One region of the Tsukamurella serpentis genome, then DNA from elsewhere that is predicted to be linked to it. Evidence: riboswitches for the same ligand, from Rfam matches in the RefSeq annotation. Region 1 holds a riboswitch; the other holds the start of a gene.
The links. Region 1 has a riboswitch for cyclic di-AMP ahead of ACYVHG_RS09945 (transglycosylase family protein). Riboswitches for the same ligand answer to the same signal wherever they lie in the genome.
Positions count from the first base shown of each region.

Region 2: it holds a riboswitch for cyclic di-AMP, as region 1 does, so the genes downstream of both, ACYVHG_RS03010 (C40 family peptidase) here and ACYVHG_RS09945 (transglycosylase family protein) in region 1, are expected to answer to the same signal.

Region 1 covers NZ_BAAGVH010000003.1:354,086-364,355, reverse strand. The annotation lists gene ACYVHG_RS09990 (sacsin N-terminal ATP-binding-like domain-containing protein) at 1-912, opposite strand, end outside; gene ACYVHG_RS09985 (DUF3027 domain-containing protein) at 914-1,642, opposite strand; gene ACYVHG_RS09980 (MFS transporter) at 1,727-3,421, shown strand; gene ACYVHG_RS09975 (DUF2771 family protein) at 3,424-3,966, shown strand; gene ACYVHG_RS09970 (cold-shock protein) at 3,988-4,416, opposite strand; gene ACYVHG_RS09965 (hypothetical protein) at 4,493-4,714, shown strand; gene moaA (GTP 3',8-cyclase MoaA) at 4,711-5,700, shown strand; gene ACYVHG_RS09955 (MoaD/ThiS family protein) at 5,702-5,941, shown strand; gene ACYVHG_RS09950 (hypothetical protein) at 6,007-8,073, opposite strand; cyclic di-AMP (ydaO/yuaA leader) riboswitch at 8,358-8,512, shown strand; gene ACYVHG_RS09945 (transglycosylase family protein) at 8,523-9,170, shown strand; gene ACYVHG_RS09940 (molybdenum cofactor biosynthesis protein MoaE) at 9,275-9,700, opposite strand; gene ACYVHG_RS09935 (MogA/MoaB family molybdenum cofactor biosynthesis protein) at 9,693-10,193, opposite strand; gene moaC (cyclic pyranopterin monophosphate synthase MoaC) at 10,186-10,270, opposite strand, start outside.
Region 2 covers NZ_BAAGVH010000002.1:125,495-135,764, forward strand. The annotation lists gene ACYVHG_RS02995 (AMP-dependent synthetase/ligase) at 1-685, shown strand, start outside; gene ACYVHG_RS03000 (glycosyltransferase family 4 protein) at 711-1,841, opposite strand; gene ACYVHG_RS03005 (NlpC/P60 family protein) at 1,886-2,863, opposite strand; gene ACYVHG_RS03010 (C40 family peptidase) at 3,020-3,694, opposite strand; cyclic di-AMP (ydaO/yuaA leader) riboswitch at 3,710-3,856, opposite strand; gene ACYVHG_RS03015 (hypothetical protein) at 3,977-4,252, opposite strand; gene ACYVHG_RS03020 (DEDD exonuclease domain-containing protein) at 4,445-6,316, shown strand; gene ACYVHG_RS03025 (Lrp/AsnC family transcriptional regulator) at 6,349-6,624, shown strand; gene ACYVHG_RS03030 (HpcH/HpaI aldolase/citrate lyase family protein) at 6,666-7,517, opposite strand; gene trpD (anthranilate phosphoribosyltransferase) at 7,617-8,663, opposite strand; gene ACYVHG_RS03040 (hypothetical protein) at 8,696-9,154, opposite strand; gene ctaE (aa3-type cytochrome oxidase subunit III) at 9,302-9,916, shown strand; gene qcrC (cytochrome bc1 complex diheme cytochrome c subunit) at 9,956-10,270, shown strand, end outside.

The sequences.
Region 1 (10,270 bases):
CGCGCCGGCGGGCGGGGTGCGGGGCGGGAGCAGTGCCATCGGGTCGTCCTGCTCCGCGAGGAAGGCGGCGTAGCCGCGCGCGGCGAGCGCGATGTCGGCGCCTGGGTGCAGGTGCCGTCGGTCCGGGGTGGTCGGCAGATCGGCGATCACCCGCACCGGGAGGGTCAGCGGCTCGTCGGTGACGGTCGGGGCGTGTAGCCGCCGGGCGTCCGCACCGATCACCCAGCGGGCGTGCGGACCGTATCCGGTCACCAGATCCGGACGCTCGAAGCGCCGCTCGCCGACGGTGATCGCGGCCAGCGCGGGAAGGTCCAGGAGCAGGTCGAGGGCTTGTTCGGTGAACTCGCCGAGCAGTGCGGGGTCGGCGCCGATCAGCACCACCTCGGTGTCGTAGCCGGCCCGCGGGGCGGTCGCCACCGGGTAGGGCAGGCGCATCACGGCGACCTGCTCACGGCCGGCGTCGGCGCGCGAGCGTCGCCCGGAGAATTCGATACCGCCGCCGGTCGAGCGCAGCTGCACGTGGTCGGTCACGGTGAGTACCGCCGCGAAGCCCACCCCGAACCGGCCGACCGGGCCGCTCCCCGGACCCGGTCCGGAGGCCGCCGATTTCGGTGACACGCGCAGCGCGGCGAGAGAGGCTACGCCCGCCCGGCTCAGCGGGGCGCCGGTGTTGGCGATGTGCACGCCGTCGGACTCGGCCCAGACGGCGATCTCACCGGCCGGGTCGGCGCCGGCGATCATGGCGGCGTCGGCAGCGTTCTGGGCCAGTTCGACGACCAACCGGTCGCGGTAGCCGACGGTCACCAGGTCGCGTTCGGCCGCGAGGTCCTCGGCGGCGCGGGTGGGTGAATCGCGCCAGGTGGTCAGGGTCGCGCTGCGCAGCGCGGAGGTTCCGAACGGGTCGGCGGGCATCTCAGGCCTGCTCGGCGGGAACCTTCTCCACGGCGCCGTCGTCGTAGGGCTCGTAGGCGGGGCTCCCCTGGCCCGACGGTGCCACCACCGAGGAGTGCGCGCCGCAGCCGTAGTGCGCGTGCACCACGTGCCCATCGGCGGAGTACTCGTTGCCGCACACGCCGAAGGAGGCCCGCAGGGCGCCGGCCAGCGGCAGGTAGAAGGCGCAGTCACCGCAGTGATGGCGGGTGGACCGGGCCATCTCCGAGTCCGGGCCGAAGGCGCCGTGCAGCCAGCGCTGCGCAGCGTCGATGCGGCCGAACCGCGACATCACGCGTTCGAGGTTCACGCCGATCTCACCGGCCACCTCGTCGACCGCGGGGTCGCCGGAGAGTGCGTATCCGGGTTCGATCCGCTCGTCGTTCTCCCGGGGCGGGAGCACGTCTCCGGGGGTGAGATCACCCGCGCGGATGCGCTCCTCCCAGGGCACCCACTGCGGGGCGGTCAGCGAACCGGGGCCGGGCAGCAGCGCCGTCTCGGACACGGTCAGCTCACCGTCGGGGGTCGTGGCGATCACCGCGCACCACTGCCAACCGCGGTAGGCGGGCAGGTTCGCCTCGAAGTAATGGGCCGCGGCGAACTCGTCCTCGACGACGGTGGCGACGTGCGCACCGACCGGTGCGCCCTCCTCGGCCTCCAGCGCGGCGCGCGCGAGGTCGAGCGCGTCGGCTGACTGCAATGCGGAACTCACCCCTCAAGTGTGCCGCATCGCCTCGTCGAACCCGAAACCTGGGCCGAACGCCCGCTCGGACGCGTGTCGGTGGAATGCGGAACAATGGGACCGGTGAGCGGTCATCCGGGGAACCAGCAGTATCCCCCCGACGAGCCCCGGCGCCGTCCGGGGCAGGTGTCGCGTACCCGCGCCGGGAGCAGTGCCGGAGCCGGGAACGGCGGGAGCGCCCCGCCGGATTCCTCGGGCGCGCGGCCGCAGTACCGCGCCAACCACCACCTGCCCCCGCTGGACGAGACACCCACCCCGGCACAGGAGCGGGCGGCGCAGCGGACCCGGCGGCGGATGCCCCGCAAGCTCACCGTCACCCGGGTGGCGGCGATGCGCAGCCGGGAGATCACCGAGGCCGGCATCGCGCAGTGGCATCGCGCCACCCGCGCCGACGGTGCCGACAAGTCCGGCCTGACCGCACTGACCTACCCGGTGATCCTCAACAACGCGGTCGACGCCGCGCTCATGGTGGCGCTGGCGAACACCCTGTTCTTCGCCGCGGCGCAGGCCGAGTCCAAGTCGAAGGTGGCGTTGTACCTGCTGGTGAACATCGCCCCGTTCGCGGTGATCGCCCCGTTCATCGGACCGCTGCTGGACCGGATCCAGCACGGCCGGCGGATCGCGCTGGCCGCGTCCTTCGGGATCCGGGTGGCACTGGCGGTGCTGCTGATCACCAATTGCTCCTACGATCCCGTGCTCAACACCGTCAACTTCGATCCGTGGGTGCTCTATCCGTGCGCGCTGGGAATGATGGTGATGAGCAAGTCCTTCTCGGTGCTCAAATCCGCGGTGATCCCGCGGGTGCTGCCACCGTCGATCGACCTGGCCCGGGTGAACTCACGGCTCACCCTGTTCGGGCTGGTCGTGGGCTCGGGTGTGGGGGGTGCGATCGCTTCCGGCGCCGAGTTCGGGCTCAGCCGCATGCTGCACATCCCGGGCGCGATGTACGTGCTGATCGGATTCGCGGTGGCCGGTGCGGTGCTGTGCATGCGGATCCCGAAACGGGTGGAGAAGACCACCGGCGAGGTGCCCACCACCTGGTCGTACAGCGGCGCTGTGGACCGCGGAGCACGCGCCCCGCGCGGATCGTCGGGTTTCGGAGCGGCCCTGAAGAACCTGCGGGCGCCGCTCGGGCGCAGTGTGGTCACCGGGCTGTGGGGCAACACCACGATCCGGGTGCTCACCGGTTTCCTCACCCTCTACATCGCCTTCTACAGTAAGGCCGAGCAGGCAGCAGGGGCCAGCGCCACCGATTCACTGCTGATCATCGGCGCCATCGGGGCGGCCGCCGGGGTGGGTAATTTCCTCGGCAACGGCGTCGGCGCGCGCCTGGAACTGCCGAAACCGGCCCGGATCGTGGTCCAGGTGACGGTGATCAGCACCGTCGGCGCGATCGCCGCGGCGATCTTCGGGGATCTGATCGTCGTCGGGATCGCCACGTTCCTCGCCTCCGGGGCGTCCGCGCTCGGCAAGGTCTCCCTCGACGCCGCGATCCAGGACGACCTGCCCGACGAGTCACGGGCCTCGGCCTTCGGCCGTTCGGAGACCGCGCTGCAACTGGGCTGGGTGGGCGGTGCCGCACTCGGCGTACTGCTGCCTCCCACGCTGTGGATCGGCTTCGCCGTGGTGGCCGCGATCATGGCGCTCGGTACCCTGCAAACAGTGCTCACCCACCGCGGCGGATCGCTGATCCCGAACGTCGGCGGCAAGCGCCCGGAACACGTCCCACCCACCATGAACGGGGTCTGAAGATGATCAAGCCCAGCCGGAACCTGCTGATCGCCGGGGCGGTGTTCGCAGTGGCCGTGGCGGTCCTGATGACCTTCACCGTGCTCGCCGCGCTGGACAAGCGCAAGCAGCCCGCGCCCCGTCCGGTGCTCAGTGCCACCGCGGGGGCGACGATGCTCGCCGTGCCGCCGCTGCAGTACTGCCAGAACATCGCCCGGCTCGAATGCGATGCACCGGCCAAGCCGACCAAGCTGGGTGTCGAGCCCGGGCAGGCGATCGTGATCTCACTGCCGGACTACATCACCTCGCGGCCGTGGTCGGTCACGGTGCAGCGGTTCGACACCGAGTCCGGGAAGGCCACCGTCGAGACCACCACGCACACCCGTCCCACCGAGGACACCCTGGTGCTCAAGTCCACCGACAAGCTGCTGCTCGCGGCGGTCGAGATCAACGTGCCCTCGATGGTGCAGGATCAGTTCGGGAACCTGGTGGCGCAGGCGCTGTGGGGCATCGACACCCTCGCCGAGAGCGTGGCCAAGGACTTCGTCCTGGTGCAGAAGCCCTGAGCCGGCCCGCAGGCGCGCCCGCTACGAGTCGAGTTCGCGGGCGATCTCGCGGAGCACCTTGGCGATCTGCTCGGAGGCCTTGCGGTCTGGATACCGGCCCTTGCGCAGTTCCTGCTGCACGCTGCCGTCGAGCAGCTGGATCATGTCCTCGATCATCCCGTGCAGCTCGTCCGCCGGGCGACGGCTCGCGGCCGGCCGGCGGCCGCCGCGCTGGGCACCCGCGGCCGTGCCGCGTGCCACGCTGGGGGCGGGTTCGAGCACGGCCACCGTCAGTGCCTGCGGGCCGCGGCGTCCGGCGGCCATGGAGAACTCGACGCGCTGACCGGGCTTGAGGCCCTCGGCACCGTCGGGCAGCGCGGACGATCGGACGTACACGTCCTCCCCGCCCTCCTGGGAGAGGAAGCCGAATCCCTTGTCCGTGTCGTACCACTTGACCTTGCCGGTAGGCACCGTCATCACCCGCTCTGCTGGAAAGAACACAAAACGCGCCCCGCGACTGCGGGACGCACAGGGATAGTCTAGACGGGTGGGCAAGTCCGTTTCCGTCGCCGTCTCCGTCTCGATCGCACTGTTCGCGATCGGGCTGATCGCGATCGCCGTCCTGTTCCTGACGCCGGTCCTTGCAGACGGTGTCACAGCACCCACCTGGGTGTACCTGCTCACGCCGCTGGCCCCGATGGCCCTGATGGTGGGCACGATCGCGGTGATCCTGGGCGGAGGTACCGCAGACCGGGAGGACCGCGGGTGATCGACCTGGTGGACCGGTACGGCCGGGTGGCGCGGGATCTGCGGGTCTCGCTCACCGACCGGTGCAATCTGCGCTGCACGTACTGCATGCCCGCCGAGGGCCTGCCCTGGCTGGCGAACGAGCACCTGCTCTCCGGTGCCGAGATCGGCCGGCTGCTGACGATCGCGGTGGAGCGCCTGGGGATCACCGAGATCCGGTTCACCGGCGGCGAGCCCCTGCTGCGGGCGGACCTGGAGCAGATCGTGGCGCATGCGGCGAGGCTGGCCCCGCGGCCGGAGATCTCCCTGACCACCAACGGGCTGTCGCTGGCTCGGCACGCCGACGCGCTGGCGGCGGCCGGGCTGGACCGGGTGAACGTCTCACTGGACAGCGTCGACCGGGACGCCTACGCCCGGGTCACGCGGCGGGACCGGCTCGACGACGCACTGGCCGGCCTGCGGGCCGCGGCCGCAGCCGGATTGACCCCGGTGAAGGTGAACGCGGTGCTCGGCCCGGGGCGCCTCGACGACGCCGCTCCCCTGCTCCGGCTGTGCCTGGACGCCGGTTACGAGTTGCGGATCATCGAGCAGATGCCGCTCGACGCCGGGCACACCTGGGAGCGGAGCACCATGATCACCGCCGACGCGGTGCTGGGGCGGTTGCGCCGCGAGTTCACCCTCACGCCCGACGGGGCGCCGCGCGGCAGCGCTCCTGCGGAGCGGTTCGTGGTCGACGGTGGTCCGGCGACGGTCGGCATCATCGCCTCGGTGACGCGCCCGTTCTGCGGTGATTGCGACCGGGTGCGGCTGACCGCCGACGGGCAGATCCGCACCTGCCTGTTCGCGGCCGATGAGACCGACCTCAAGCCGCTGTTGCGCGGCGGCGCGTCCGATGCCCGGATCGCCGAGGCCTGGGCCGCGGCGATGCTGGGTAAACAGGCCGGGCACGGGATCGACGATCCATCGTTCCTGCAGCCGACCCGCCCGATGAGCGCGATCGGCGGCTGAGGTGCTGATCCGTTACTTCGCCGCGGCGCGGGCCGCGGCCGGAACGCCGCAGGAGAACCTCGAGGTTCCCGACGGCGCCTCGGTGGCGCAGATCGCGGAACTGCTGGTGGCGCGGCATCCGGCGTTGCGGCCGCTGTTGCCGCGCTGCGGCTACCTGCTCGACGAGGTGGCCGTGCGCGATACCGCCGCGCCCGCCACCGGGGCGGTGCTCGACGTGCTGCCGCCGTTCGCCGGGGGCTGAGAACGGCCGTCGCGCGCCCCCGGCAACGGGCGACGCGCGACGGTCGATCAGGTGGAACAGGCGACTCAGGCCGCAGAGCTCGCCTCCGAGTCGGCCTCCGGTTCTGCCGAGGCAGTCGAACCAGCGGACGCAGCCGGGACAGAGCCGCCACTGCTGGAGTTGCTGGCGGCAGAGACACCGCCGTCATCGGCTGGAGCGCCGCTGGTCCCGGCAGAAGCACCGCCGTTCCCTGCAGGAGCACCGCCGGCATCGGCAGGAGCGCCGCTGGTCCCCGCAGGAGCACCGCTGTTCTCGGCAACAGCTCCGATGTTCGCCGCAGGGGCGCCCGCAGGCGCAGCCGTGCTGGCGGCGGTCACGGGAACCGCACGTTTCGGCGCCCGGACCTCCAGCTTGTTCTCGGTCGCTTCCTCCGGCTTGACCACCGGCTTGTTCTCCGCTTCGGACACGGTGCCGGGCTGGCCCCCGCCGCCGATGACGGCCGGCTCCTCGGGCGCCGGCAGCACCGGATACCCAACCAGCCAGTCGGCGTTGGGGGCACCGCTGAACGTGGACAGACCCGATTGGGTCCGGCGTTCGTCCTTCTTGCCGATCTTGTCCAGTACAGCGAGCCGGTTGGACAGCGTTGAGGCCTCGCCGTTCAGCCGCTCGAACTCCTTACGCGCGGTGGCGGCCTCGACCATCTTCTTCCTCATGTCGTCGTACAGCCGCGACAGTTCTTCGGCCGCGACATCAAACTTCTTCATCGCGTCGGCACGGGCAGCAGCGGTCGTGGCGCCATGCATTGCGGCTGCAGCCGCGTTGGCCCTCTCCACCCCCCGGTCAAGCGCCTTCTCGGCCTCCGCATGGATGGCCGCGAGGGCTGTGCTGCGCTCTTGTGCCTCCGCGGTCTTGATGGCCGCGGCGACGAGTTCTGCCTGCATGGTGGTGCGCCGCTTCTCCAGTTCGGCCGGCGTGGCCGCCTTGAGGCTGTCGACCTCCCGGGCTACGGCGATGACCTTCTTCGCCTCGGCGGTTTTCGCCTCGGCGGCCTTGAGATCCGCGCCGGCCTTCTTGACCTTGGCTGCGGCCTCCGTGAGACTCTTGGCCGCCTTGCTTGCCTTCTCCTGAGCCTCGGCGAACTTCTGCTTCGCGGCCTTGGCCTTCGCCTCGGCGGCGGCCTTGGCCTCACCGGTTGCCGCTTCCGCGGCCTTCTTGGCCGCTGCGGCCTTGTCACGGGCACGCGCCTTCTCGACGTTGGCCACATCGGCCGCCGTCCGCAGCGGGTCGAGCGCACCCTTGAGCTCGGTCAGCTTCTCCCGCTTGGCCTTCTCGTCCTTGGCGGCGAGTTCGGCCGCCTGCACTGCGGCCAGTTCCTTGGCGCCGATCACCACAGGGTTCCAGGCAGCGGTGAGTGCTGCGACCTTGGCTTGCACCGACGCGGCCTGCGCCACCGGGTATCCGGCGATCGCCGCGGCGGACTTCCTGAAGGCCTCCGAGATCAGTGGGCCGACGTCGCCGAAGCGGCCCTCGAAGACGGCCTTCGGCACCGAGGTCAGCAGGCCGTAGAAGTTCTGGTAGACGGAGAGCGCCACCTGCCCGGCACCGTAGGCCGCGGCGACCGGGATGCCGAGGACGTCCATCGTGGCCAGGAACCGGGACGGCGCGGGCACCACGAGCGGTGCATCGGCGACCGGCTTCGGGCCCATTCCGGTCCGGATCCAGGTCGCCGAGTCTGCGACGGCCTTGTTGAACAGGCCCGACACGGCGCTGAAGTCGGCCCGCAGCATCGCATTCGGCACGTCCGACGCCAACTGGTACCAGACCGTGTACACGCCCTTGCCCACCCGGAAGACCCGCTCCACCTCGTCCACCGGCAGGCCCGCCTTGGCCAGGATGTCGGCCACCGGCTTGGGCAGCACCTTCATCTCAGTGGCCTTTTCGGCGAGGGTGGGCCCGGAACCCTCCATGGCCTCGCCGGTGGCCACGGTGATCGAGCTGAGCCCACCGGTCGACCGGGCCGGCAGGTTCTGCACCGTTCCCGGAATCGCCGCACCCGGCACGACGGAGTTACTCGTCACCGCACCCGATACCGGCGCGGCCGCCACTGCGACCGCGGCAGCCACCGCGGCCAAAGAAATCGCCCTGTTCCTCATACCCTCTAGTTTCTGATCGCAAATCTGGATTGGGTGCCCTTTTCGCCCTATAACGGATGATTCGGACAGGGGAACGGTAATCCCGAGCTTCAACTAAGGCAACCCTGAGGTTGTGTTAGGCGCCTGCATCGGGAGGTATCCCGGTCGTGACATTTTTCACATCACCTAAAATCACGGCCCGGTAACGGTTGGGCCTCGGGGCGGATTCTGTTACCGTCGCTGGGGGCCGCAGCAGCGACCACCGGACCGGCCGTAGCGCAGAGCTTCGTCCAGCGGACGATCCGGGAAATGCACCACTGATCTACATCTGGACGAAGGCGGAGGAACCACCGCGGCCACCCGGCCGCTGGGCTTATGCCCTAGGGGTCAAGCCGGTACCGGCCGAGCAGCCTCTCGCTCGAACCCGACAGCTAACTTCGCACGCGCGTAGAGAGGAAGACTTCACAGACATGGCTCGTCACCGCAAGCAGTCCACCACCGCCCGTACCGCCGTCAAGGTCGCTGCGACCGGCGCAATGCTCGGTGGTGCAGGTCTCGCACTGTCGGCTCCCGCCGCGAACGCCGCCCCCGATTCCCAGTGGGACAAGGTCGCCGCGTGCGAGTCCGGTGGTAACTGGGGCATCAACACCGGCAACGGCTACCACGGTGGCCTGCAGTTCGCACCGTCCACCTGGAATGCCTACGGCGGCCAGCAGTACGCGCCCACCGCCAACCAGGCCTCCCGCGCGCAGCAGATCGCGATCGCGGAGAAGGTCCTCGCCGGCCAGGGCAAGGGCGCTTGGCCCACCTGCGGCAAGGGCCTCGGCGCTCCGACCCCGCGCACCGTCTCGCCGACCGACACCGGCACCTCCACCAAGCCGGTCACCAAGCCCGCTACGAAGCCGGCCGCTCAGGCCGCCAAGCCCGCCGTGAAGCCGGCCGCTCAGGCCGTGAAGCCGGCCGTGAAGCCGGTCGCTCAGGCTGCGAAGCCGGTCGCCGGTGCCACCACCAACGCGGCGTACATCCAGCAGATCATCTCGCAGGCGCAGAGCGGTGGCCAGCAGGTCGATCCCGCCGTGCTCGCGATGCTGCAGCAGGCTGCTGCCAAGGGCTTCTGAGCTCAGTAGATCTCGACACCGAACGGGTCGACGGCCACGTGCTGCCGGCCCGTTCCGTCTTTCCCGGCCCGGTGTCCCACGGCCCGGAGTGGTCGAGCCCTGTTTCAGGCGCTGCCGACCCACTCGTCGGTTCCATCGCTGAAACGCTGGTGCTTCCACACCGGAAGCGCCGCCTTGACCGCGTCCACCACGTCCGCGCAGGTCGCGAAAGCGGCACCCCGGTGATCAGCGGAGACGGCGACCACCAGCGCGGCATCGCCGATCGCCAGCTCCCCCACCCGGTGCGAGACCGCGATCGCCCGGACCCCGTCGGCCCGGGCCGCCTGCTCGCGCACCACCTCGTCGAGCACTCGTGCGGCGGTGGGGTGCGCCGAGTAGTCGAGGGCGGTGACGCTACGGCCACCGTCGTGATCGCGGACCGCACCGACGAAACCGACCACGGCACCGGACTCGGAGCGGGTCACCAGCGCCTCGTGCGAGGGCAGGTCGATCGGCCGCTCGGTGAGCTGCGTCAGGACCACATCAGCCATGGTCTCCGCCACGGATCTGATCCAGCGCGTGCAGGATCACCCCGTCGAGTACGGCCAGCCCGTCACGCACGCCCCCGGCCGAACCCGGCAGATTCACCACCAGTGCCGAGCCGGCCACCCCGGCGAGTCCGCGACTGAGCACGGTGGTCGGAACGTCCGGCAGCCCGGCCGCGCGGATCGCATTGGCCAGGCCCGGGATCTCGAAGGTCAGCACACCCCGGGTCTCCTCGGGGGTGCGGTCGGACGGGGTCAGCCCCGTCCCGCCGGTGGTCAGCACCACCGCATCGCCGCGACGGACCGCCGCGCGGATCTCCGCGCCGACCTCGGAACCGTCGGGCACCACGATCGGGCCCATCACCTGGAAGCCGCGTTCGAGCAGCCAGGAGACGATCGCCGGGCCGGTGGTGTCCTCGCGCTCGCCCTGCGAGGCGCGGGTGGAGGCGACGATGACGGTGGCCGCCCGGTCGCGGGAGTGTCGTGCTGGTTCAGTCATCGCGCTGCCACCGTCCGGTCTTGCCGCCCTCCTTGGAGAGCACCCGCACGTCGGTCAGCACCGCGGCGGGGTCGAGG
Region 2 (10,270 bases), on a different contig from region 1:
GGAGGGCTACGGCCTCACCGAGTCGACCGCGGCGATCACCGTCAACACCGAGGGGGCGCAGAAGATCGGCAGCGTCGGACGGCCGCTGGGCGGTCAGGCCGCGAAGATCGCCGAGGACGGCGAGATCCTGCTCAAGGGTTCGGTGGTCTTCCGCGGCTACTGGCGCAACGAGGAGGCCACCGCGGCGGCCCTGGAGGACGGCTGGTTCCACACCGGTGATCTCGGTTCGATCGACGAGGACGGCTTCCTGACGATCACCGGCCGGAAGAAGGAGCTGATCGTCACCGCGGGCGGCAAGAACGTCTCGCCCGCCGGGCTGGAGGACGCGCTGCGCAGCAATCCGTTGATCTCGCAGGCCATGGTGGTCGGCGACGCGCAACCGTTCATCGCGGCGCTGGTGACCATCGACCCGGAGGCCTTCCCGAAGTGGAAGGCGGCCAACGGCAAGCCCGAGTCCGCGACGGTCGCCGAGTTGCGGGACGATCCCGCTCTGGTCGCCGAGATCGACAAGGCGGTGGCCGCGGCGAACGACACCGTCTCCAAGGCCGAGGCGATCAAGAAGGTCCGGATCCTGCCCGAGGACTTCTCCGAGGAGACCGGCGAGATGACGCCCACCTTGAAGGTGAAGCGGAACGTGGTCTCGCAGAAGTACGCCGAGGACATCGCCGAGATCTACGCGCACTGACGACCGGCGACCCGGCAGGTACCGTTCAGAACGGGTTGAGCAGCGTCTGCAGGCGGTGCCCGAGCCGGCGCCAGTCGAAGTGCTCACCGACCAACTCGCGACCACGCGCTCCCATCGCCGCGGCCCGGTCCGGGTCGGCGAGCAGACCGGAGATCGCATCCGCGATGGCCGACACGTCCCGTCCGGGCACCACGTGGCCGGACTCGCCCTCCCACACGGTCTCGGGGGCGCCGCCGGAGTCACCGGCCACCACCGGTTTACCGCTCGCGGATGCCTCCAGGAAGACGATCCCCAGCCCCTCGACGTCGAGACCGGCGCCGCGGGTGCGGCAGGGCATGGCGAAGACATCGCCGAGGTTGTGGTGTGCGGCGAGCTCGTCGGCTCCGACCCCGCCGGTGAACACCACGTGGTCCTCGACCCCGACCCGGCGTACCAGCCGGTGCAGATCGTCGGCGTACGGTCCGCCGCCGACGATGACCAGTCGGGTGCCGGGCACCGTCGACCGGATCCTGGGTAGGGCGCGCACCAGCATGTCCTGGCCCTTGCGGGGTACCAGGCGGGACAGGCACAGCACCACCGGCTCGTCGTCACCGAGTCCGTAGCGCCGGCGGAGTTCGGTGCGGGCGGCGGCGTCGGGCTTGAAGACGTCGGTGTCCACGCCGGGAGGCAGGTGTTCGAGCGCCGCGCGGGGGCCGAAAGCGGCGGCGAACCGGCCGCGGGTGTACTTGCTGACGAAGGTCGTGACGTCGGTGGTGTCGCCGATCCGGCGCAGGCAGGCCCGCGACGGCGGGAGCATCGACCAGCCGACCTCGTGGCCGTGGGTCGAGGCGACGGTGCGCAGCGCCCCGGCTCGCAGAAGCGGCTCGCCGAGCAGTGCCAGTGGAGCTGCGGCACCGAACCACACGGTCTCGATGTCACGGTCGCGGACCAGTTCGCGCGCGCGGGTCAGTGCATCCGGGGTGGGCAACAGCAGAGTCGTGGGGTGCCGGACCACCTCGAAGGGCTGTGCGGCGTCGTACTCCTCGCTACCGCGCCACCGGGAGGCGTAGACGACGAGCTCGTCCGCGGGGAGTTGGCGTACGAAGGCCTGGAGGTAGGTCTGGATTCCGCCGGGGCGGGGTGGGAAGTCATTGGTGACCAGCAGCGTGCGCGGCATGGGTCAACCGTAGTGGCCGGTGCGGCCGTGCCCGGAGGGCCCCACTAGAACCGGACGGCCGAGTTGAACGGTCCGGCCTTGTCGATCGGCACCACCTGGACCGGGACGCCGAAGGTGGAGGCGTGCACCACCTTGCCGTCGCCGATGTACATGCCCACGTGGGTCGCCCCGGGGTAGTAGACGATGATGTCTCCGGGCTGCAGCTGGTCGCGGGAGACCGACTTTCCGCCGTTGAGCTGTGCCTGTGAGGTGCGCGGCAGCGATTTGCCGGACTGCTGGTAGGCCCACACCATCAGGCCCGAGCAGTCGAACTGGCCGGGGCCGGTGCCGCCCCAGGCGTAGGGCATGCCCACACGGGTCAGCGCCGCACGGACCGCGCCGAGCTCGGGGGTGCCGCCGGCCGGCACCTTGCTGGGATCGAACGGGGTCGGCGGGCCGATCAGCGATGCGCGCTGCGAACCGGAGAGCCGATCGTAGATCGCCTTGATCCGCACGATCTCCTGGGCCAGCCGCGACTTCTTCTCGCGCATATCGGCGGCCTTGCGGTCCGCGTCGTCCTTCGCGGTACCGGCGCTGGCGGCCGCGTCGTCGGCACGCTTGGCCGCCGCGGCGGCAGCGCTGCGCGACTTCTTGAAGGCATCGACGGTGGCCACGACGTCGCGGTTGATGAAGTCCAGCGTGGACATCTGGTCGAGCATCTGCTGCGGCGAATCACTGACCAGCAACGCGTAGGTGCGGTTGGTGCGCGACCCCTTGTAGTTCGCGCGCACCACGGCGTCGATCTGCGGCTGCATCGCGGCCTGACGGGCCTGCACCGCGCTGACCTCACCCTTGGCCGCCTTCAGGGTGGCATCGGCCGCACGCTTGGCCGCGGTGGCCTTGTCGGCCTCCTCCTGCGCCGCCTTGGCCGCCTCGTTCGTCCCGGAAGCCTTCTCCGACAATGCCTCGTACTGCTTGAGGGCCGCATCCGCGGTGTCCGGATCGGCTGACGCGCTCCCCGTGACGGTCAGGCCCGCGGCCATGACGAGAACGGTGGAGGCAGCGAAACCGCGCTGCACGAGGGTGCGGGGTCGGTGGATCGATGGCACGGGTCGAGACGGTCCTTCCAAAGCTGACGTCGTGCGGCTCGGGCGACCGCTCTACCGTCGGGCTTGCTGTTGCAACCCGACCAGGGTACGTCAGTAGCGACGAGCCGAGTAGACGGACATCTCCTTGAGCGGGCTCACCTTGACCGGGATGCCGTAGTTCAGCGAGTGGACGACCTTGCCGCCGCCGATGTACAGCGCGGCGTGGCTGCCACCGTTGTAGATCACGATGTCGCCCGGCTGCAGATCGCTGATCGGCACCGAACGGCCGCCACCGAGCTGCCCGTAGCTGTCACGCGGGACGGAGATGCCCGCCTGCTTCATCGACCAGTAGATCAGGCCGGAGCAGTCGAAGGCGTTGGGGCCGGCGGCGCCGTACGAGTACGGCAGGCCGGTACGCGAGAGCGCGGCCTGCACGGCCTTGGCCTTCGCGCCACCGGGCTGCGCACCGGCGACGGTGGCCGCACCCGGCTTCGGACCGGGCACTGCGGCGGTGAACACATCGGGCCGCGCGGCGGTGTTGCGGGTGGTGACCGGCTTGGCGCCGGGCTTGGCGTTCGGGGCCACCGCGGGCGCACCGTTCGGAGCGATCGGTGCGGGGTTGGCGTTGGGCGCGAACGGCGCGGGCGCCGGCGCGGGAGCGGGGGCGGCGAGTGCGGTCGCTGCCGGGGCCGCGAGGGTACCGATGGTCACTGCGCCGGCTGCGAGGGCTCCGCGAGCAGCGGTGGCACCCCGGCTGGGCTGCGGCTGAAGACGGTGTTTCGCCACGAGGAACTTCTCCTAAAGTCTCTTCCCGACCGCCGACCGAGTTAGCTGACGGGTTCGGGCGAGGAAGATGCCCTACGCGGAGGCTGTGACCTCCAGCGATTCACCCCGGTAACGCGAGTGGGTCCCCGGTGGAGCCTGCGGCTCCTTAGGCGGTGACCTCGGGAGACGGGACGGCTTTCGTCCTGGGCATCTCCGACAAGGTCTCGGAAAGATTACGAAATGGAAACGCGCCTGTCTAGCCGGACGCGCCGAGATCACACTCCACGTGAGCGTCACCACGTCTCATCCGGCCTGTTCGTAGCGGTCTCCCAGCACCCTGAGTCGGGGCAGCATTCCCGCGCTCGCAAAGGCCGCGACGGCCTCATCGAGACCGAGACCCGACCGCCGCCCACCCTCCTCGACGGCGTTGTGCGCGGCGGGTTCAGCTGCATCGAGTTCAGGTGCATCGGGTTCAGCGGGATCCGCCGGCGGGGCCAGCGAGGCCAGGGAGTCCAGGGAGTCCATGGAGGCGGGCACCGGTCCGGCGGCCACCACCACCGGGCCGAGCAGAAATCCCACTGCGCATCCGTCACAGGCGCGGGGCCGGCCGGGGCAGGTGGAGCAATCGACGTGCAGCGGCATGACCGCCTCCCTCTCAGATCTGGTTTCCGATCACGGTTCGTCGCCGACGCTAGGCGCCCCCTCCGACAAGTTCGTACATGCGTTCGCCGACAGCGCGGATCTGTCAGAGCCCCGGCCTAGGCTCGCCGCATGCAGTTGACCCTGGATCACACCGCCGCCACTGAAGGGGATCCTGACCTGCGGGACGTCACTTTCGTGGTGGTCGACCTGGAGACCACGGGCGGCTCCGCGAAGGCCGGTGACGCGATCACCGAGATCGGGGCCGTGAAGGTCCGTGGTGGCGAGGTTCTCGGTGAGTTCGCCACTCTGGTCGATCCGGGGTGCGGCATCTCGCCGCACATCACCCACCTCACCGGTATCACCACCGCGATGGTCACCGGCGCGCCGAGAATCGATTCCGTCCTGCCGGCGTTCCTGGAGTTCGCACACGGTGCGGTGCTGGTGGCGCACAACGCCCGATTCGACGTGGGTTTCCTCAAGGCGGCCGCGGCCGGCACCGGTACGCCGTGGCCGAAACCGCAGACCCTGTGCACGGTGCAGCTGGCCCGCCGAGTGCTCACCCGGGACGAGGCGCCGTCGGTCAAGCTCAGTGAGCTCGCGCGGCTGTTCCGCACCGAGACCACTCCGAACCACCGCGCGCTCGACGACGCCCGCGCCACCGTCGAGGTGCTGCACGGATTGATCGGACGGGTCGGCAATCTCGGGATCAGAACCCTCGGTGAGCTCCGGGGGCATCTGCCTTCGGTCACGCCGCAACAGCGGGCGAAACGTTCGCTGGCCGATCCGCTCCCCGAGCGGCCGGGGGTGTACCTGTTCCGGGGCCCGGGCGATGAGGTGCTGTACGTGGGCACCTCGGTCAACCTCAGGCGCCGGGTGCGCAACTACTTCACCTCCGGCGAGACCCGCGGGCGGATCAAGGAGATGGTGGGCCTGGCCGAGCGCGTCGACCACGTCGAGTGCGCGCACGCGCTCGAGGCGGCGGCGCGGGAGTTGCGGCTGATCGCCGCTCACACTCCCCCGTACAACCGCCGTTCGAAGTACCCGCGGCGCGGTTGGTGGATCTGCCTGACCGCCGAGGCCTTCCCCCGGCTGGCGGTCAAGCGGTCCGCCCCGCCGGGATCACCGTGCCTCGGCCCGGTCGGATCCCGCGCCGAGGCGGCGGAGCTGGCCGAGTTGCTCGCCGAGACCTGCTCGTTGCGCACCTGCACCACCCGGTTGCGGCCCGGTGCCGTGCACACCTGTCCGCCCGGCCCGGATGGCGCCCGTGCCCCCGGCGGCTGCCACGCCTGTACCGCTGCCCCCGAGACCGCGGCCGAGTACCGGGTTCGGGCGCTCCGGGCCGAGGACGCGCTCACGGGCCGTTCCCCGGAGGTCTTCACCGCTCTGGAGCGTCGCCTCGCCGCGCTGGCGGAACGGGAGTTCTTCGAATCCGCGGCCCGCCTCCGTGACCGCACCGCGCGTCTGGTCGATGTGGTCTCCCGCTCGCACGCACTGGTGGCCTTCGCCGACGTCCCGGAGCTGTCGATCGCGCACCCCGACGGCCACGGTGGCTGGGAGCTCTCGATCGTGCGGCACGGCCGGCTCGCCGCGGCCGGTCTCGCGCCACGCGGGGTGCATCCGATGCCGGTCTTCGATCGGCTGCGGGCCGGCGCCGAATCGGTCTACCAGCCGGAGTCCGGCGACATGTCCGCATCCGGTCCGGGCGGTGCGTTCGCCCCAGGACCCGGCGCCGCGCCGCACGTGCCGGACACCCTGTTCCCCACCGATGCACTGCACGGTGCCAGCCCCGAGGAGGCGCTACTCCTGCGCCGGTGGGCACTGCGGCCGGGCACCCGCATCGTCGACGTCCGCGGAATCTGGGCGGAGCCCCGCAGGGGCGCCGGTGCGTGGACGGCGTGGGCCGCGCGCGCCGCCGAGGCCGGCCGTGACGCCCGCTCTGCGACGGCGCATCCGCGCGCCTCCGGAAGGCAATACAGTGGGGAGGCCACGCACGCCGCGTGAGCCCAGCGCCAGATCGACCGGAAGGCCCCGCAGTGATCACCGCGATCGTCCTCATCAACGCCGACGTACACCGCATCCCCGAGACCGCCCAGGCCGTGGCGAACGTCGAGGGCGTGAGCGAGGTCTACTCGTGCGCCGGGGACATCGACCTGATCGCCAAGGTGCGGGTGCGTGAGCACGACGAGATCGCCGAGGTGGTCACCGAGAAGATCAACCGGATCGACGGTGTGGTCACCACGTCGACGCACATCGCCTTCCGCGAGTACGCCTCCGCGGATGTCGACGCGGGCTTCGACATCGGGAACTGAGGGCGCGGTTCGGGCGGGCCGGCCGGCGCGACGCGCGCCGGTCAGTAGCCGCTGTGGCTGACCTCGGCGGCCTCGACCTCGATACCGAAGTCGTCGGCCTGCTGCACGATCTTCTGCGCCCGGGCCAGGCGAGGAAGGTCCGAACCGTCGGTGATCTTGCCGCCGGACTTCTCGAAGGCCTCGATGAAGCCGTGGGCCCAGGAGACATCGGCATCGGTGGGGCTCAGCCCCGCGTTGATGATCCCGGCGTGCTCGTGCGTGAGGCAGAGCTTGCCGGACATCCCCATCTCCTTGGCGTGGGCGGTCCCGGTGGGCAGGTGCGCGATGTTGAGCGTCGGGCCGTCGATCGGTGCCGGTAGCCGCGCCGCCCGGGAGGCGATCACCAGCTGCGAGCGCGCGTAGACCAGGGCGATCGGATCGTCGCCGGCGGCGGTGTCACGTTTGAAGTCGCCGGTGCCGAAGGCGATCCGGAAGGTCGACGGTGCCGATGCGATCTGTGCGACGTTCTGCATACCGCGGGCGGTCTCGACCAGCGCGAGGATCCGGGTACCGTCGGGCAGGCGGTCGGCGGTGTCGTCGACGTGGCTCGCCGATTCGGACTTGGCCAGCATCACGCCCTCGAGTCCCGCGCAGGTCTTCAGCGCCGCGCAGTCCTCGCTCCAGAAGTCACTGGATGCGTCGTTGATCCGGACCCAGGCGCGGTGCCCGGTGGAGAGCCATTCGACGGTGTCCAGGCGCGCCTGCCGCTTGTCCTTGGCCGCGACCGCGTCCTCGACGTCGATGATGATCGCGTCCGCCTCGCTCTCCTGAGCGATGGCGAACAGCTCGGGCTGCGAGGCCGGGACGAGGAGCCAGGAACGGGCGATCTGAGGAGAGACGGTGCGCTTACTCACGCGCACAAGCGTAGGCCTCACGCCGTCAAAATTCCACCAAACGGAATGATCGCTGAAACTCGGTGGCCCGCGCCCGGCCCGGATGGGGACGCGACACCGTCAGGCGCCGGCGATCTCCTGGGACAATGCCACCCACCGGTCCAGCAGCGTCGCGGCGGCACCGGAATCGACGGCCTCGGCGACCCGTGGCAGGTACGCGGCCAGCGCCTCCTGCACCGACCGCCCGGGCTCGAGCCCCTCGTAGGCGGCGACCGCCCCCGCGGAGTTGAGCAGCACGGCATCACGCACCGGTCCGGTCTCCCCGGCGAGGAAGGCACGCGCGATCGCAGCGTTGACCGAGGCGTCACCGCCTCGCAGGTCCGCCATCGTCACTCGCGGAAGGCCGAGTTCGCGCGGATCCACCGATTCCACACCGACACCGTCGCCCTGCACCCGCCACACCGTCGAGGTGGACGTGGTGGTCAGCTCATCCAGGCCGTCGTCGCCGCGCACCACGATCACGTGGTCCCGGCCGCCGCGATCGGCGAAGGCCTGCGCCACCACCGGCGCCAGGTCGGCGAAGGCGCAGCCGATCAGGCCCGCGCTGGGCCGCCCCGGGTTGGTGAGCGGACCGAGCACGTTGAAGACCGTCGGGACACCGATCTCCTTGCGGGTGGCGCCGGCGAATCGCAGGCCGGAGTGGAACACCGACGCCAGACAGAAGCCGATCCCCAGTTCGGACGTGGTGCGGGCGACACCGGTGGCATCGAGTCCGATCGCCACCCCGAGAGCCTCCAGGCAGTCGGCGCCGCCGGATTTCGACGACGCCGCCCGGTTGCCGTGCTTGAGCACGGGCACCCCGGACGCAGCCACCACGATCGAGCTCATGGTGGAGATGTTCACCGAGTGCGAGCGGTCTCCACCGGTACCGACGATGTCGACGGCGCGGTCGTCGAAGGGGACCGCGGTGGTGAGCGCGAGCATCACGTCGGCCAGCGCCCGCACCTCGATCGGCGACGGGCCCTTCATCTTCATGGCCACACCGAACGCCGAGATCTGCGCCGAGGTGGCGCCGTCGCTCATGATCTCGGACATCGCCCACTGCGCCTGCTCCGCACTCAGGTCGCGCGATGAGGTGAGTTCGGTGAGAACCGTCGGCCAATCCATGAGCACAGCGTAGTGGGGGGTGGTTCGGTGGTTCATCCGGGAATCTGCAGCACCTGCCACGACAGGGCCCGCCCACCGTGCCGGGCGGTCACCCCGGCCATCCGGGAGCGCTCCTGCGAGACGTGCAACGCATCGACCGCCTGCACCCGGGCCACGGCGACGGTCGCAGCACCGGGCGACCGGTTCTCGGCCGGCGCCTCATCCGCGACGACGCGCTCGTAATTGTCCTGGGCGACGAGACGCAGCACCTCGTCGATGCGGTCGGGCGGCAGCTCCAGCACATGCCGCAGCACACTCTGAGCGGCCGGATCGAAGCCGGGCGAGGAGTCGAGGACGGCCGACGAAGCGGCGGTGTCGTCGTCCGACCGGGCCACGGGAACCAAATCGGGGTGCCCGGGCGTTAGACCTTCGACGGTGCGCTTCGACAACCGGTCCTTCAGCCGGCCCAGACGGGTCCGCTGCTCGGGCCGGCCGTTGAGGTCGTAGCGCACGGTTCCCCCGTCTGCGAGTGCGATCGGGGCGCTGAGGTGGCGTTTTTCCAGAGCGCACGGGAGGCAATTCGCCTGCCCGTGGAACTCGACGCGCCCAATCTGCGACCCGGGTAGTCATCCGATACTACGACCGGTCATACTTGCGAGGTGACTAGCGCCGCACCCACCTCAGCTACAGCCATCACTCAGCGCGTGCACTCACTCAACCGGCCCAACATGGTCAGCGTCGGGACCATCGTCTGGCTGTCGAGCGAGCTCATGTTCTTCGCCGGGCTCTTCGCCATGTACTTCGTGGCACGAGCCGGTGCTGGGGAGAACGGCTGGCCCCCCGCCGACACCAACATCAGCCTGGCCGCGGCCCTGCCGCCGACCATCGTGCTGATCGCCTCGTCGGTGACCTGCCAGCTCGGCGTCTTCGCCGCTGAGAAGGGCGACGTCTTCAAGTTCCGTGTCTGGTACTTCATCACCTTCGTGATGGGCGCCGCGTTCATCGCCGGCCAGATCTCCGAGTACGCGACGCTGATCAGCGAGGGCCTGACCCTCAGCTCCTCGGTCTACGGCTCGGTGTTCTACATGGCAACCGGCTTCCACGGCCTGCACGTGCTGGGCGGTCTGGTCGCCTTCATCTTCATCTTGGCCCGCAGCCGGGCCTCGAAGTTCACGCCCGCTCAGGCCACCTCGGCGATCGTCGTCAGCTACTACTGGCATTTCGTCGACGTGGTCTGGATCGGCCTGTTCGCCGTCATTTACATCATTCGCTAAAGACTTTCTTTCTCAGTCGCCATCACAGAGGGATAGCAGATGAGTTCAGCCAAGTTCGACCCCGCGGGCGGGGGAGGCGAGTCCGACGGTGCCGGGCCGGCTTCGGTCGCCGCGGCGCAGAAGGCCAGGAAGCGGCACAAGCTGCGTCGCAAGATGGTCAGCGCGGCCCTGCTGCTCGGTGGTCTGCTGGCCGCCGGTGGCGTGGCCACCGTCGCCAGCCCGACCCCGCAGGTCGCTGTCGCGGACAACTACGACTCGACGCAGGTCACCGAAGGTAAGCGCCTGTACGAGACCTCGTGCATCAGCTGCCACGGTGCGGCACTCGAGGGCGTCAAGGACCGCGGCCCGAGCCTG